Regions from separate parts of the Pantoea sp. SGAir0180 genome, predicted to be linked through region 2. Evidence: riboswitches for the same ligand, from Rfam matches in the RefSeq annotation. Region 2 holds a riboswitch; each other region holds the start of a gene.
What was found. A riboswitch is a leader RNA that binds a small molecule or an ion and turns the genes downstream of it on or off. The one in region 2 is predicted to bind thiamine pyrophosphate.
Positions count from the first base shown of each region.

Region 1: another riboswitch for thiamine pyrophosphate. It lies ahead of C1N58_RS21865 (FAD-dependent oxidoreductase); the one in region 2 lies ahead of thiB (thiamine ABC transporter substrate binding subunit).
Region 3: another riboswitch for thiamine pyrophosphate. It lies ahead of thiC (phosphomethylpyrimidine synthase ThiC); the one in region 2 lies ahead of thiB (thiamine ABC transporter substrate binding subunit).

Region 1 covers NZ_CP028072.1:265,825-270,093, forward strand. The annotation lists gene C1N58_RS21855 (AzlC family ABC transporter permease) at 1-626, shown strand, start outside; gene C1N58_RS21860 (AzlD domain-containing protein) at 623-943, shown strand; TPP riboswitch at 1,021-1,140, shown strand; gene C1N58_RS21865 (FAD-dependent oxidoreductase) at 1,279-2,223, shown strand; gene thiS (sulfur carrier protein ThiS) at 2,208-2,405, shown strand; gene C1N58_RS21875 (thiazole synthase) at 2,408-3,166, shown strand; gene C1N58_RS21880 (HesA/MoeB/ThiF family protein) at 3,176-4,138, shown strand; gene C1N58_RS21885 (GNAT family N-acetyltransferase) at 4,161-4,269, opposite strand, start outside.
Region 2 covers NZ_CP028071.1:3,054,754-3,059,022, forward strand. The annotation lists gene sgrR (HTH-type transcriptional regulator SgrR) at 106-1,767, shown strand; TPP riboswitch at 1,803-1,907, shown strand; gene thiB (thiamine ABC transporter substrate binding subunit) at 1,951-2,937, shown strand; gene thiP (thiamine/thiamine pyrophosphate ABC transporter permease ThiP) at 2,913-4,269, shown strand, end outside.
Region 3 covers NZ_CP028071.1:3,548,662-3,552,930, reverse strand. The annotation lists gene thiE (thiamine phosphate synthase) at 1-613, opposite strand, end outside; gene thiC (phosphomethylpyrimidine synthase ThiC) at 614-2,536, opposite strand; TPP riboswitch at 2,623-2,722, opposite strand; gene C1N58_RS16660 (Rsd/AlgQ family anti-sigma factor) at 2,856-3,359, opposite strand; gene nudC (NAD(+) diphosphatase) at 3,556-4,269, shown strand, end outside.

The sequences.
Region 1 (4,269 bases), on a different contig from region 2:
AAGCCATTTTCCTTGTCTGTCTTGCCGATGGCATTGTTGGCCTGTCATATGGTTCGCTCGCTCTTGCAGAGGGTTTTCCGTTTTGGGTGCCGCTGGCGTTATCGACGTTGGTGCTGGCGGGGGCGTCTGAATTCCTGTTTATCGGTATCGTGGCGGGCGGTGGCAGTCCTCTCACGGCGGCAGCGGCGGGGCTGTTGGTCAATGCGCGTCATCTTCCTTTTGGTATCACTGTCAAGGATTTGGTCGGTCAGGGCAGACGGGGTCTGCTAGGATGCCACATCATGAATGACGAAAGTGTCGTGTTTGGCATTTCCCAGCCTACGCTGGCGCAACGTCGCCAGGCATTCTGGATATGCGGCATCAGTATTGGCGTGATCTGGCCTGTGACCGTAATGGCTGGCGCGGCGATAGGGCAGTTTATTCCGAATGTGTCTGCTATCGGCCTGGATGCGGTCTTTCCCGCGATCCTGATTGCGCTGATCTTTCCTGCCTTACGCAAAGCGCGCACCCGCATTCCTGCTATGACTGGTGCGTTTTTGTCGCTGGTGGTCACGCCTTTCGTACCTGCCGGTATGCCCGTATTGTTTTCCTTGCTGGGCCTCTTTACATGGAGATCGCGCAAATGAATCACGCCATGATTATTGCAGGTATTGCGTTGCTGGCTGCTGGCACCTACGCCATCCGTTTCGCGGGTGTTAAACTCGGCAATCGTCTGCCCGTCAGTGAACGAACCCAAAACATGTTATCCGATGCTGCCACTATACTGCTGCTTGCGGTTGCGGCAACCACCACGCTGTTTGAAGGCCAGCATTTTGCAGGGATGGCCAGAGTGCTGGGCGTCGGGTTTGCCCTGTTCCTTGCCTGGCGTAGAGCTCCGCTGATTTTCATTATTCTGGGCGCGGCCTGCATGACGGCGTTGTTGCGCTATATGGGTGTACCCTGAATGCGCTATTTATCTTGCCGGACCCGGCGATAAATTGCGTGTCAGCCTTGACGAACAGCGTCGCTTAAAATACAACTAGAACCCGTCAGGGGAGTCTCGCCAGAGAGACTGAGAGGCTAATAGCGCCATGCGCGGCTTAGCGACCCTTAGAACCTGACCCAGTTGATACTGGCGTAGGAAGACGGGCATCTGCGCATCGCGTAGATGCTTGCCGCAGAGCCTGTTTCTGTCAGGCTTGTGCTTTTTCCCTTCTTGTATCGCGGGTCTCTGAGAGCTAACAGAGAGGCCAATGTGACTATCCTTATTCCGTTTTTACCCCATCAGGATGGCGGACAATGAGCCGCTGGTCAGTGCTGGGCAGCGGTGTATCCGGACTCTGTATCGCGACGTTACTGGCCGAACACGGCGAGAAGGTTGAAGTCATTACACGACCGAATTGTCAGGCGGCGTCCCACTGGGCTGGCGGCATGCTGGCACCCTGGTGTGAGGCAGAAAGTGCGCCTCAGCAGGTCGTTGAATGGGGACAGCACGCTGCAGCGTGGTGGGCAGCCCGCGTAAGTGGCGTTGAACAGCAGGGCACACTCGTACTCACGCCACCGCGTGACAGCGCCGAACTTACCCGGTTTGCCAGCATGACCCTAGCGCATCAGTGGGTTGCGCCAGGTGACATCGAACCCGCGCTGGAAAACCGCTTCGCCCGGGGATTATTTTTCCCGGCTGAAGCGCATCTCGATCCGCGTCAGGCAATGCAACAGTTACGTGCACGTCTGGTCAGCGCGGGCGTCAGTATTCACGCTGGCAAGCCCAGCGGACGCATTATTGATTGCCGCGGTATTCATGCGCGTGAGGCACAGCCAGCCTTGCGTGCGGTGCGGGGCGAAATGCTAATACTGCAAACGGATGAGATCACGTTTTCCCGACCTTTACGCCTGCTGCATCCCCGTTTTCCTTGCTATCTGGTTCCCCGGGCGCAGGGGCACTTTATGCTCGGGGCCACCATGGTTGAGAGTCAGGATACCAGCCCCATCAGCGCGCGCGCCATGATGGAGCTGCTGAGCGCTGCTTACAGCATTCATCCTGCGCTTGCCGAAGCGCGCATTATCGAAAGCGGGACGGGGTTACGTCCTGCTTATCACGACAACCTCCCCGACGTGCGTTATGAAAACGGTGTCTTTTCCATTAACGGTATGTATCGCCATGGCTTTTTGCTGGCACCGGTTATGGCCGAAAAGCTCATGCATCAACTTGCAACAGAGAGACTACTATGCGAATCGAACTAAATGGTCGTGCTATCGAGACGAAAGCCGGGACGCTTGCGGAGTTGTTAGAAGAGCAGGGTATTGACGCTGGCTGTGTGGCCAGTGCCCTCGATGGAACCTTTGTTCCCAGAGAGCGCTATGCCTCGCAGTTGCTTGAGGCCAACTGCCGTCTGGAAGTGCTGTCGCCAATGCAGGGAGGTTGATCATGTTTTACGACTACAAGGGCGACTCCCGTTTTTTACTGGGTACGGCCGGTTATCCCTCACCGGATATTCTTCAGCAGGCTGTTGTGGCCTCCGGTGCGGATATCATCACGGTCAGTCTGCGTCGGGAAGGGAATCAGGGTGGGGCCTTTCGCGATTTACTGAAAACGCTGAATAAGCGCGTGTTACCCAATACAGCGGGTTGCCATACCGTCAGGGAAGCCGTCACGACGGCGCATATGGCGCGCGAACTGTTTGCCACGCCATGGATCAAACTGGAAGTGATCGGGCACGCGGATACCCTGCAACCGGATCCTTTCGCCCTGGTGGAGGCCGCCCGTATTTTATGTGCCGAAGGTTTTCATGTTTTTCCTTACACCACAGAAGATCTGATTGTGGGCGAAAAACTGCTGGAAGCGGGCTGTCAGGTGCTGATGCCCTGGGGCGCGCCCATTGGCTCGGGGCAGGGGCTACGCAATATTGACGGTTTACGCACCATGCGTGCCTGGTTTAAAGACGTTCCGCTGATCATTGACGCGGGTATCGGTGCTCCCAGCCAGGCGGCGCAGGCGATGGAGCTGGGCTTTGATGCCGTGTTGCTGAATACCGCCGTCGCGAAATCCCACGATCCGGTACGCATGGCGGGAGCGTTTGCCAGTGCCATTCAGTCAGGACATCAGGCGCGGTTGGCCGGCATGATGGAACGTCGGGATATGGCGGTCGCCTCCACGCCCGTTTTTGGTCTGGCGCAGTTCAGTTAAGGAGCGAAAATGTCGCGATATCAAAGACAGACTATGTTGCCCGAAGTCGGGGATGAGGGGCAGCAGGCGCTGGCTGCAGCCCGCGTTCTGGTCGTGGGCGCGGGTGGACTCGCGTCAACCCTGTTGCCCCTGCTCGCAGGTGCCGGCGTGGGCTATATTCGGCTGTATGATCATGATGTCGTGACGCTGCATAATTTGCATCGCCAGACGTTGTTTACCGTTGCCGACATTGGCGAGCCCAAGGTTTTCTGCGCGCAGCGTGCGCTGGCGCAACGCAATCCTGACATACTCATCGAGCCGCATGTTGATGCCCTTCGTGCCAGCATTATCGATACGGCAATGACAGGGATTGATTTGGTCATTGACGCCGCAGACAATTTTGCAGTGACCTATCTGCTCTCCGACAACTGCTATGCCCGACGAATTCCCCTGGTGAGTGCCTCAGTGCTGGGAAGACAAGGCTATGTTGGCGGATTCTGCGGCGGAGCGCCCAGCTATCGCGCGCTGTTTCCCCGTTTACCCAAAGCATCAGGCAACTGCAACACTGCGGGGGTTTTAGGCCCGGCGGTCGCCACCTTAGGCGCCATGCAGGCTCAGATGTCGCTCAGCATACTGCTAACGCTGTCGCCGTCACCGTTAGGGGGCATGATCAACTGTGATTTTGTGTCATGGCAACTGCGTCAGTTCCGCTTTGACGCGGCACCGGAACCGGAAAAACCCGGGATTCCGTTTATTGATCCTGCCTTGTTGACGCCAGACGACTGCGTGGTGGAGCTACGTGGGATGGATGAAGCCCCCGTGAGCGTCAGCACGAATGCTGAGAGGCTACTGCCACAGGATATTGCCTGCTGGCAGCCGCCCGCGGATAAGCGCATTGTTCTGGTCTGCGCCAGCGGCATGCGTGCCGCTCAGGCCGCGCAGGCACTGGAAGCGCGTGGCTGTGAGCGGCTGGCCATCATCGCCGACCGCTAAATCTGACGGAAAAGCAGGCTTATCAGGCCCGGTCTGAACGACGGGCCTGATAGATATCGGGTCGGGTAATCGTCCAGGCGTAATCGGGCCGGTTGACGGGCTCGTAACCGAACTTTTTATATAGCCATGGC
Region 2 (4,269 bases):
AGCGCCATCCATCGCTGAATGCCTCCCGCTCTTCCAATGCGAGAAAGTTTGCCTCTAAAATAGGGCAGGAAAAACAGAGCAGGTTTCAGAGGGAGTTCCTCTTTTATGTCGTCATCACGTCTGAAGCAGCAGTTCATTCGTCTGTGGCAGAGCTGTCAGGGGCAATCGCAGGAAACCACCCTGGGTGAGCTGGCCGACGCCCTGCACTGTTCACGTCGCCATATGCGGAACCTGCTTAACAGGATGCAGGAAGCCGGCTGGCTCACCTGGCAGGCGGAGGCCGGACGGGGCAAGCGATCCGTGCTCACCTTCTGCTACACCGGACTAACCTTGCAGCAGCAGCGCGCTGAAGACCTGCTGGAACAGGATCGTATTGATCAACTGGTGCAGCTTGTCGGCGATAAAGATCAGGTCAGACAGATGATCAGCGCGCATCTGGGCCGCAGTTTCCGGCAGGGAAAACATATTCTGCGCGTCCTCTACTATCGCCCTCTGCTCAATCTGCTGCCTGGATCGCCCCTGCGTCGGTCAGAAACCCATATCGCTCGTCAGATTTTTAGCGGTCTGACACGCATAAATGAGGAAAAAGGGGAAATCGAAGCCGATATCGCTCATCACTGGCAGCAACATTCGGATCGACACTGGCGCTTTTATTTACGTCCGGCTATCCGTTTCCATCATGGCCGGGAACTCGACATGGACGATGTGATTGCCAGCCTTGAGCGCCTGCGCCAGCATCCGCTGTTTTGCCATCTTCAGCGACTTGACTCCCCTGCCCCCTGGACGCTGGATATCTATTTAGATCAGCCCGACAGCTGGCTACCCTGGCTGTTGGGCAGCGTCAGCGCCATGATTCTGCCGCGCGAGTGGCCCGATATGCGCGATTTTGCCCGTCAGCCCATAGGGACAGGGCCCTATCGGGTCATCCGCAATCAGCAAAGTCAGCTGAAGATCGAAGCCTTCGACGACTACTTTGGCTATCGCGCCTTGATCGATGACGTGTCGGTATGGGTGCTGCCCGAGATCAGTGACGAAGTGGTTTATGCCGGTGTTCGCCTGCAGGGCGAACAGGCCGATGAGAAACAGGAAGAGAGTCGGCTTGAAGAGGGCTGCTACTTTTTACTGTTTGACCAGCGCTCCGCGAAGGCAGGCGAACCGGGCATTCGACGCTGGCTTAGCTTCCTGCTTAACCCCATCGCCTTACTGAACAATGCGGATCTGGGCTACCAGCGTTACTGGTTTCCTGCTTACGGCCTGCTGCCCCGCTGGCACCACCGGCGTGATTTGACACCGGTAGAAAAACCCGCAGGCCTGACACACCTGACGCTGACCGTTTATAACCAGCACATTGAGCACGTCAGTATCACCGATGCCTTGCGTCCACTACTGGCGCAACACGACGTGACGCTGGACGTGCGTGAGGTCAGTTATGAATCCTGGCATCAGGGCACAGGTGAAAGCGATATCTGGCTCGGCAGCGTCAACTTTACCCTGCCCCTGGACTATTCTCTGTTTGCGCTGTTATACGAAGTCCCGTTGTTGCAGCACTGCCTGCCGGTGAACTGGCAGCAGGATGCTGCGCGCTGGCGTGAGAAAACGCTCCCCCTTGCTGAATGGGCGAAACAGCTGGTTGAAAGCAACTGGCTTCATCCGTTGTTTCATCACTGGCTGCTGCTGGAAGGCCAGCGCAGTATGCGCGGAGTACGGATGAATACGCTGGGGTGGTTTGACTTTAAATCCGCCTGGTTTGCACCGCCCACGCTGTGATCCTTTCCCGGCGGGCATTAAATGACTAGAATGTGACGTTCTCAACGGGGTGCCTCTTTCCATCATGCCAGAGCGCTGAGATATACCCGTCGAACCTGAATCGGTTAATGCCGACGTAGGGATTTGAGAGGCAACTTTGCTCAGATCCTTTGCGACTCAACCCTGCCGCTATAGGAGCGCAAAGTGTTAAAAAACGTCCTGCCCGTGCTGCTGTTACTCTCTGCCCCGGTCTTCGCGGCCAAACCTGTCCTGACGGTTTACACCTATGATTCGTTTTCCGCTGACTGGGGACCGGGTCCGGCCGTTAAAAAAGCCTTTGAAGCCCAGTGCGGTTGCGAACTGAAATATGTGGCCCTGGAAGACGGGGTTTCGCTGCTGAATCGCGTCCGTCTGGAAGGCAAGAACAGCAAGGCCGATGTGGTCTTAGGGCTGGATAACAACCTCCTGCAGGCCGCGCAACAAACCGGGCTGTTTGCCAAAAGCGACGTTGATACCGGTAAATTGCAGGTTCCCGGCGGCTGGAAGGACACCACCTTTGTGCCCTTCGATTACGGCTACTTCGCGTTCGTCTATAACAAAAACACGCTGAAAAACCCACCAAAGAGCCTCAAAGAACTGGTCGAAAGCCCCGAAAAATGGCGCGTGATTTATGAAGATCCCCGCACCAGCACGCCGGGCCTTGGCCTGCTGCTGTGGATGCAAAAAGTCTACGGAGACAAGGCGCCTGAAGCCTGGCAAAAGCTGGCAAAGAAAACCGTCACGGTGACCAAAGGGTGGAGTGAAGCCTACGGTCTGTTTCTGAAAGGCGAGAGCGATCTGGTGTTGAGCTATACCACGTCGCCGGCTTATCACATTATTGAAGAGAAGAAAGATAACTATGCCGCGGCACCGTTTGCCGAAGGCAACTATCTGCAGGTGGAAGTGGCAGCCCGCCTGGCTAACAGCAAACAACCAAAACTGGCAGAGCAGTTTATGCAGTTCATGGTCACGCCCGCTTTCCAGAATACGATTCCAACCGGCAACTGGATGTACCCGGTGATCAAAACCGACCTGCCTGCAGGCTTTGCTTCACTCAGCGTGCCGAAGACGGCATTACAGTTTTCGCCTGAAGCCGTCGCCAGCCACCGTTCACAATGGGTCAGCCAATGGCAACGCGCCGTGAGTCGCTGATCCCCTTCTGGCTGATTCCGGGTTCACTCGCCACGTTGCTGCTTTGCAGCGTGGCGTTGTCAGCTTTTGCTGCACTGTGGATGGCGGCCCCGGCGACCGACTGGCGTGCGGTTCTGCAGGATACCTATCTGCATCATGTGATTGGCTTTTCATTTACGCAGGCGCTGCTCTCCGCCCTGCTCTCTTTGCTGCCGGCCATTCCGCTGTCCCGGGCTCTCTATCGACGCCGTTTTCCTGGCCGTCAGGGATTATTACGCCTGTGCGCCATGACGCTGGTCTTGCCGGTGCTGGTCGCGGTATTTGGTCTGCTCACTGTCTATGGTCGGGTGGGCTGGCTGGCCCGGCTTTGCGCCTGGTTTGGCGTGGACTATCACTTCTCGCCTTACGGGCTTCAGGGCATTTTACTGGCCCATGTTTTTTTCAACCTGCCGCTGGCCACGCGCCTGATGCTGCAGGCGCTGGAAAGCATTCCGGCCGAACAGCGTCAGCTTGCTGCACAGCTGAATATCCGTGGCTGGCATCACTTTCGGCTCCTTGAATGGCCGTGGCTACGTCGCCAGTTACTGCCTACCGGTGCGTTGATTTTCATGCTCTGCTTCGCCAGTTTTGCCACGGTTCTTTCACTGGGTGGCGGGCCGCGGGCCACCACTATCGAACTGGCCATTTTTCAGGCTTTAAGTTACGACTACGATCCGGGACGCGCCGCACTCCTGGCGTTGATTCAGCTTTGCTGCTGCCTGGTATTGGTGCTTCTCAGTCAGCGCTTCAGTCACGCCATTCCCGCTGGCAACACGCAGCGCCAGGGCTGGCGCGATCCGCAGGATTCCGTGCTGGCGCGCATCAGTGACATTGCTCTCATCGGTTTAGCCTTGCTGTTACTGCTACCGCCCCTGATCGCAGTGATTATTAATGGCCTGGACGGCGGACTGCGCGGCGCCTTGCAACAACCGGCGTTGTGGCAGGCAACATTCACCTCACTGCGCATCGCCCTAGGCGCTGGCGTGCTGTGCGTGTTACTGACGACCATGCTGCTCTGGAGCAGCCGCGAACTGCGCCTGCGCCAGCGTAAACTTGCCGCACAATTTATGGACACCAGCGGCATGCTGATTCTGGCCATGCCGGGTATCGTGCTGGCAACCGGCTTTTTCCTGCTGCTGAATGCCACTACAGGGCTGCCCGATGCGGCGGATGGCGTAGTGATGTTCGCCAATGCACTGATCGCCATTCCCTATGCCCTGAAAGTGCTGGAAAACCCGATGCGGGATATCGCAGAACGCTACAACCACCTGTGCGGCGCATTAGGGATCAGCGGATGGAACCGCCTGACGCTGA
Region 3 (4,269 bases), 490 kb from region 2:
CAACAAGCCGTAACAGCTCGCGGGTGGCCGCCCGCCAGTCCTCTGCCTGCGTAATGGCGCTCACCACGGCGATACTGCCGACACCAGTTTCAAGTACCGCCGGAACGCGATCAATGCTGATGCCGCCAATCGCCACGGTAGAGATCCCCTGCAACCGACTCAGATGGCGTTTAAGTTCAGACAAACCCTGCGGAGAAGAGGGCATCACCTTCGTCTGAGTCGGAAAGATATGTCCCAGCGCAATGTAGGAAGGACGCAGCGCCAGCGCCCGATCCAGCTCAGCATCATCGTGCGTGGAAATGCCCAGGCGCAAGCCTGCGTCCAGAATGCGCTGCACATTGGCCACGGCCAGATCTTCCTGCCCCAGATGAACGCCATAAGCCTTATGCTTAATCGCCAGCTGCCAGTAGTCATTAATAAACAGGCGCGCCTGGTAACGCTGACCTGTTGCGATAGCCTGGATGATGGTGGGTTCAACGATCTCATCTGGCAGATCCTTAATCCGCAGCTGAATCGTGCGCACCCCGGCATCCAGTAAGCGTTCGATCCATTCAACGCTGTCGACCACCGGATACAGCCCTAATCGCGGCGCGGTAGCGGGAAAGGCGTTCATTTACTCCTCCTTAATCGCTGTGGCGGGATGGTAGAGTTCACCGCCCCGTTCACGGAAATGATCAGACATCTGCGCCATGCCAACCTCAATAGCCTGCGCTTCCGCTTCCTGTCTGGCAGCATAGTCACGCACTTCCTGCGTGATCTTCATTGAGCAAAACTTAGGGCCGCACATTGAACAGAAGTGGGCAACTTTACCCGATTCCTGTGGCAACGTTTCATCGTGATAGGCCCGGGCTGTATGAGGATCCAGCGCCAGATTGAACTGATCTTCCCAGCGAAATTCGAAGCGCGCTTTCGACATGGCGTTGTCGCGGATCTGCGCCCCCGGATGGCCTTTGGCCAGATCGGCAGCATGCGCGGCGATCTTGTAGGTGATTAACCCCTGTTTCACATCCTCTTTGTTTGGCAGGCCAAGATGCTCCTTCGGCGTGACGTAACACAACATCGCGCAGCCAAACCAGCCAATCATGGCGGCACCAATGCCAGAGGTAAAATGATCGTAGCCCGGCGCAATGTCGGTCGTCAGTGGGCCCAGAGTATAAAACGGCGCTTCATGGCAATGTTCCAGCTGCTCTGTCATGTTGCGACGGATCATCTGCATCGGGATATGGCCGGGACCTTCGATCATCACCTGTACGTCGTATTCCCAGGCTATTTTTGTCAGTTCACCCAGCGTGTGCAGCTCAGCGAACTGTGCTTCATCGTTGGCGTCCTGAATCGATCCGGGGCGTAATCCGTCGCCCAGGGACAAAGCGATATCGTAGGCTGCGCAAATTTCACAGATGTCGCGGAAGTGTTCATAGAGAAAGCTCTCTTTGTGATGAGACAGGCACCACTTCGCCATAATGGAGCCACCACGGGACACAATACCGGTCAGGCGTTTTGCAGTCATGGGAACGTAGCGCAGCAGCACACCCGCATGGATAGTAAAATAATCCACGCCCTGTTCGGCCTGCTCCAGTAACGTATCGCGGAAAATGTCCCAGTTCAGATTTTCAGCCACACCGTTGACCTTCTCCAGTGCCTGATAAATCGGAACAGTGCCGATGGGAACAGGACTGTTACGCAGAATCCATTCACGGGTTTCATGAATATAGCGTCCGGTCGACAGATCCATGACCGTGTCCGCGCCCCAGCGTGTGGACCAGACCAGCTTTTCTACTTCTTCTTCAATAGACGAGGTCACCGCTGAGTTACCAATGTTGGCATTCACCTTCACGAGAAAGTTGCGTCCAATGATCATCGGTTCGGATTCGGGATGGTTGATATTGGCCGGAATAATGGCGCGGCCAGCGGCCACTTCCTGGCGTACAAACTCGGGGGTAATGTTTTCGGGCAGATGGGCACCAAAGCTGTGGCCCGGATGCTGTTGCAGCAGTACCTCACCACGAATGCGCTCACGGCCCATGTTCTCCCTGATGGCGATGAACTCCATCTCTGGTGTGATGATTCCCCGACGCGCGTAATGCAACTGGGTTACACAGCGGCCGGCTTTAGCACGGCGCGGCGTTGGCAGATGTTCAAAGCGCAGGTGATCCAGTCCGTCATCAGCCAGTCGCTGCTGCGTATACGCCGAGCTAATCTGCGTCAGTTTTTCGCTGTCGTCGCGCTCTTCAATCCAGCGAGCACGCAGTTTATCCAGTCCGCGATGCACGTCGATTTTTGCTGCCGGATCGCCATAGGCACCGGCGGTGTCATAAACCGGCACAGGCTCATTTTCCTGGTAAACGGGCTCATCTTTACTGCCGCCGGTCAATGTAGGGTTGAGCTGGATTTCGCGCATGGGGACACGAATGTCGTCACGGCTGCCGGTCAGCCAGATACGTTTTGAGTTGGGAAAGGCACTGCCACCCTGCAGGGAATCAATGAATTCCTGTGCCTGAGCACGCTGTTCGCGACGGGTCGTTTTCGTAGTAGACATAGCAATATTCCAGTAAGTGGGAAGGTTGCTTGTCCGGAGTTCGGAAGGAGTAACGGCACAGCGGGCACCCTGAGTGCGGCGTACCGTAAAAATTTACTCTTGTTCCCTTCGCAGGTTCTAACCTGATCAGGTTCCGCGGATCCCGAATTAACGGTCTCAGCCCAATGGGCACTCCGACAAGATTTGGTTTAACGGTTAATCAGGTCCCGCAAGGACGTGCAACCGTCAAACCCTGACTAACATAAAACATATGTTTTAAAGCCCACTCAGCATAAGGGGGCTTTTTATGAATCACAAGTTATTTACATTTGCGGCACTGTTAAGCAGGGCGGGCAATTTCACTGTCGTTCGCCACGGGCGGAGTCAGGTGATTGTCCCATGCCATTTGGATAAGCTTGTCTTCAAGGGTAAAACGCGCTTCAAGAGCTTCGCCGACTTCTGACAAGGCGTGCTGAAACGTCACATAGTTGTCGTCGTCGATGGCCTGTTGCAGGTGGCCGTCATACAGCTGCATCAACTGCTCGGTATTGGCTTCCAGCGACGGGTAAATCTGCGCGGCAGCCAGCAGCGGACTGGTGCCGTCCATCTCTGCAATCAAACGCTGGTAAAGGCTAAAGTGACCGGATGAAAGATAATCGACCAGCGTGTGGCAAAAGTTATCCAGTGCCTGCTCGTCCAGGCGAGTCAGCGCTTCTTTTTTTGGCTTGATGCCGACCAAATGGTAATAAGAAACCAACAGCTGGCGGCGAGCTGCCAGCCATGAATCTACCAGTTCATTACTGCCACCTACGCGTTGGGTCAGAACGTCTAACTGGTTAAGCATAGTTAACTCCGTATGCGTTATGCACCTTCATATTTCAGATTAGCGATGCGCCAATTGCGCTTGTTCTCCGCGAACCTGTCGGGATAAATAAGCGTGCTGTCGTCTTGCAACCAGAATTATTTGGGTATAGTTGTTCATCTACACACTTAACATCGGGACTTCAGCGTGCGGGTTGACGCTAAGGATGACGAAATAAATGCAATGCGAAATTTCAAGCGTAGACGCTGGATGGTGGATTGTCAGTAGTGAACAGAAAATTTGGTTACCGCAAGGCGATTTACCTCACGGAAACGCACAGCAGTTTGGCCTTACCGGGCACCAGGGGCGCGTGATTGGCGAATGGCAGGGAGAGAAGGTCTGGCTGATTTGTGAAACGCGTTCGTCAGATATGTTGTCGTTGCGCCAGTTACTCAATGAAGATCCGGGCCTGTTTCAGCTGGCCGGGCGCGGGGTGCAGTTAGCGGAGTTTTACCGATCCCATCGCTGGTGCGGCTATTGTGGTCATGAGATGCACGCCAGTAAACGCGAATTTGCCTGCCTGTGTAGCCATTGCCGTGAACGTTATTACCCACAAATTGCGCCCTGTATTATCGTTGCTATCCGCCGTGGAGATGAGATCCTGCTGGCCAACCATGCGCGTCATCGTAATAACATTTACACTGTGCTGGCCGGGTTCGTTGAAGTCGGTGAGACCATTGAACAGGCGGTTGCACGCGAAGTGATGGAAGAGAGCAACGTGCGCGTGAAGAATGTCCGTTATGTCACTTCCCAGCCCTGGCCTTTCCCGCAGTCCTTAATGATGGCCTTTATGGCGGAGTATGACGGCGGCGACTTACAGCACGACGGTAAAGAGCTGTTGGATGCCGGATGGTTCCGTTTTGATGCGCTGCCTTTACTGCCTCCACCTGGC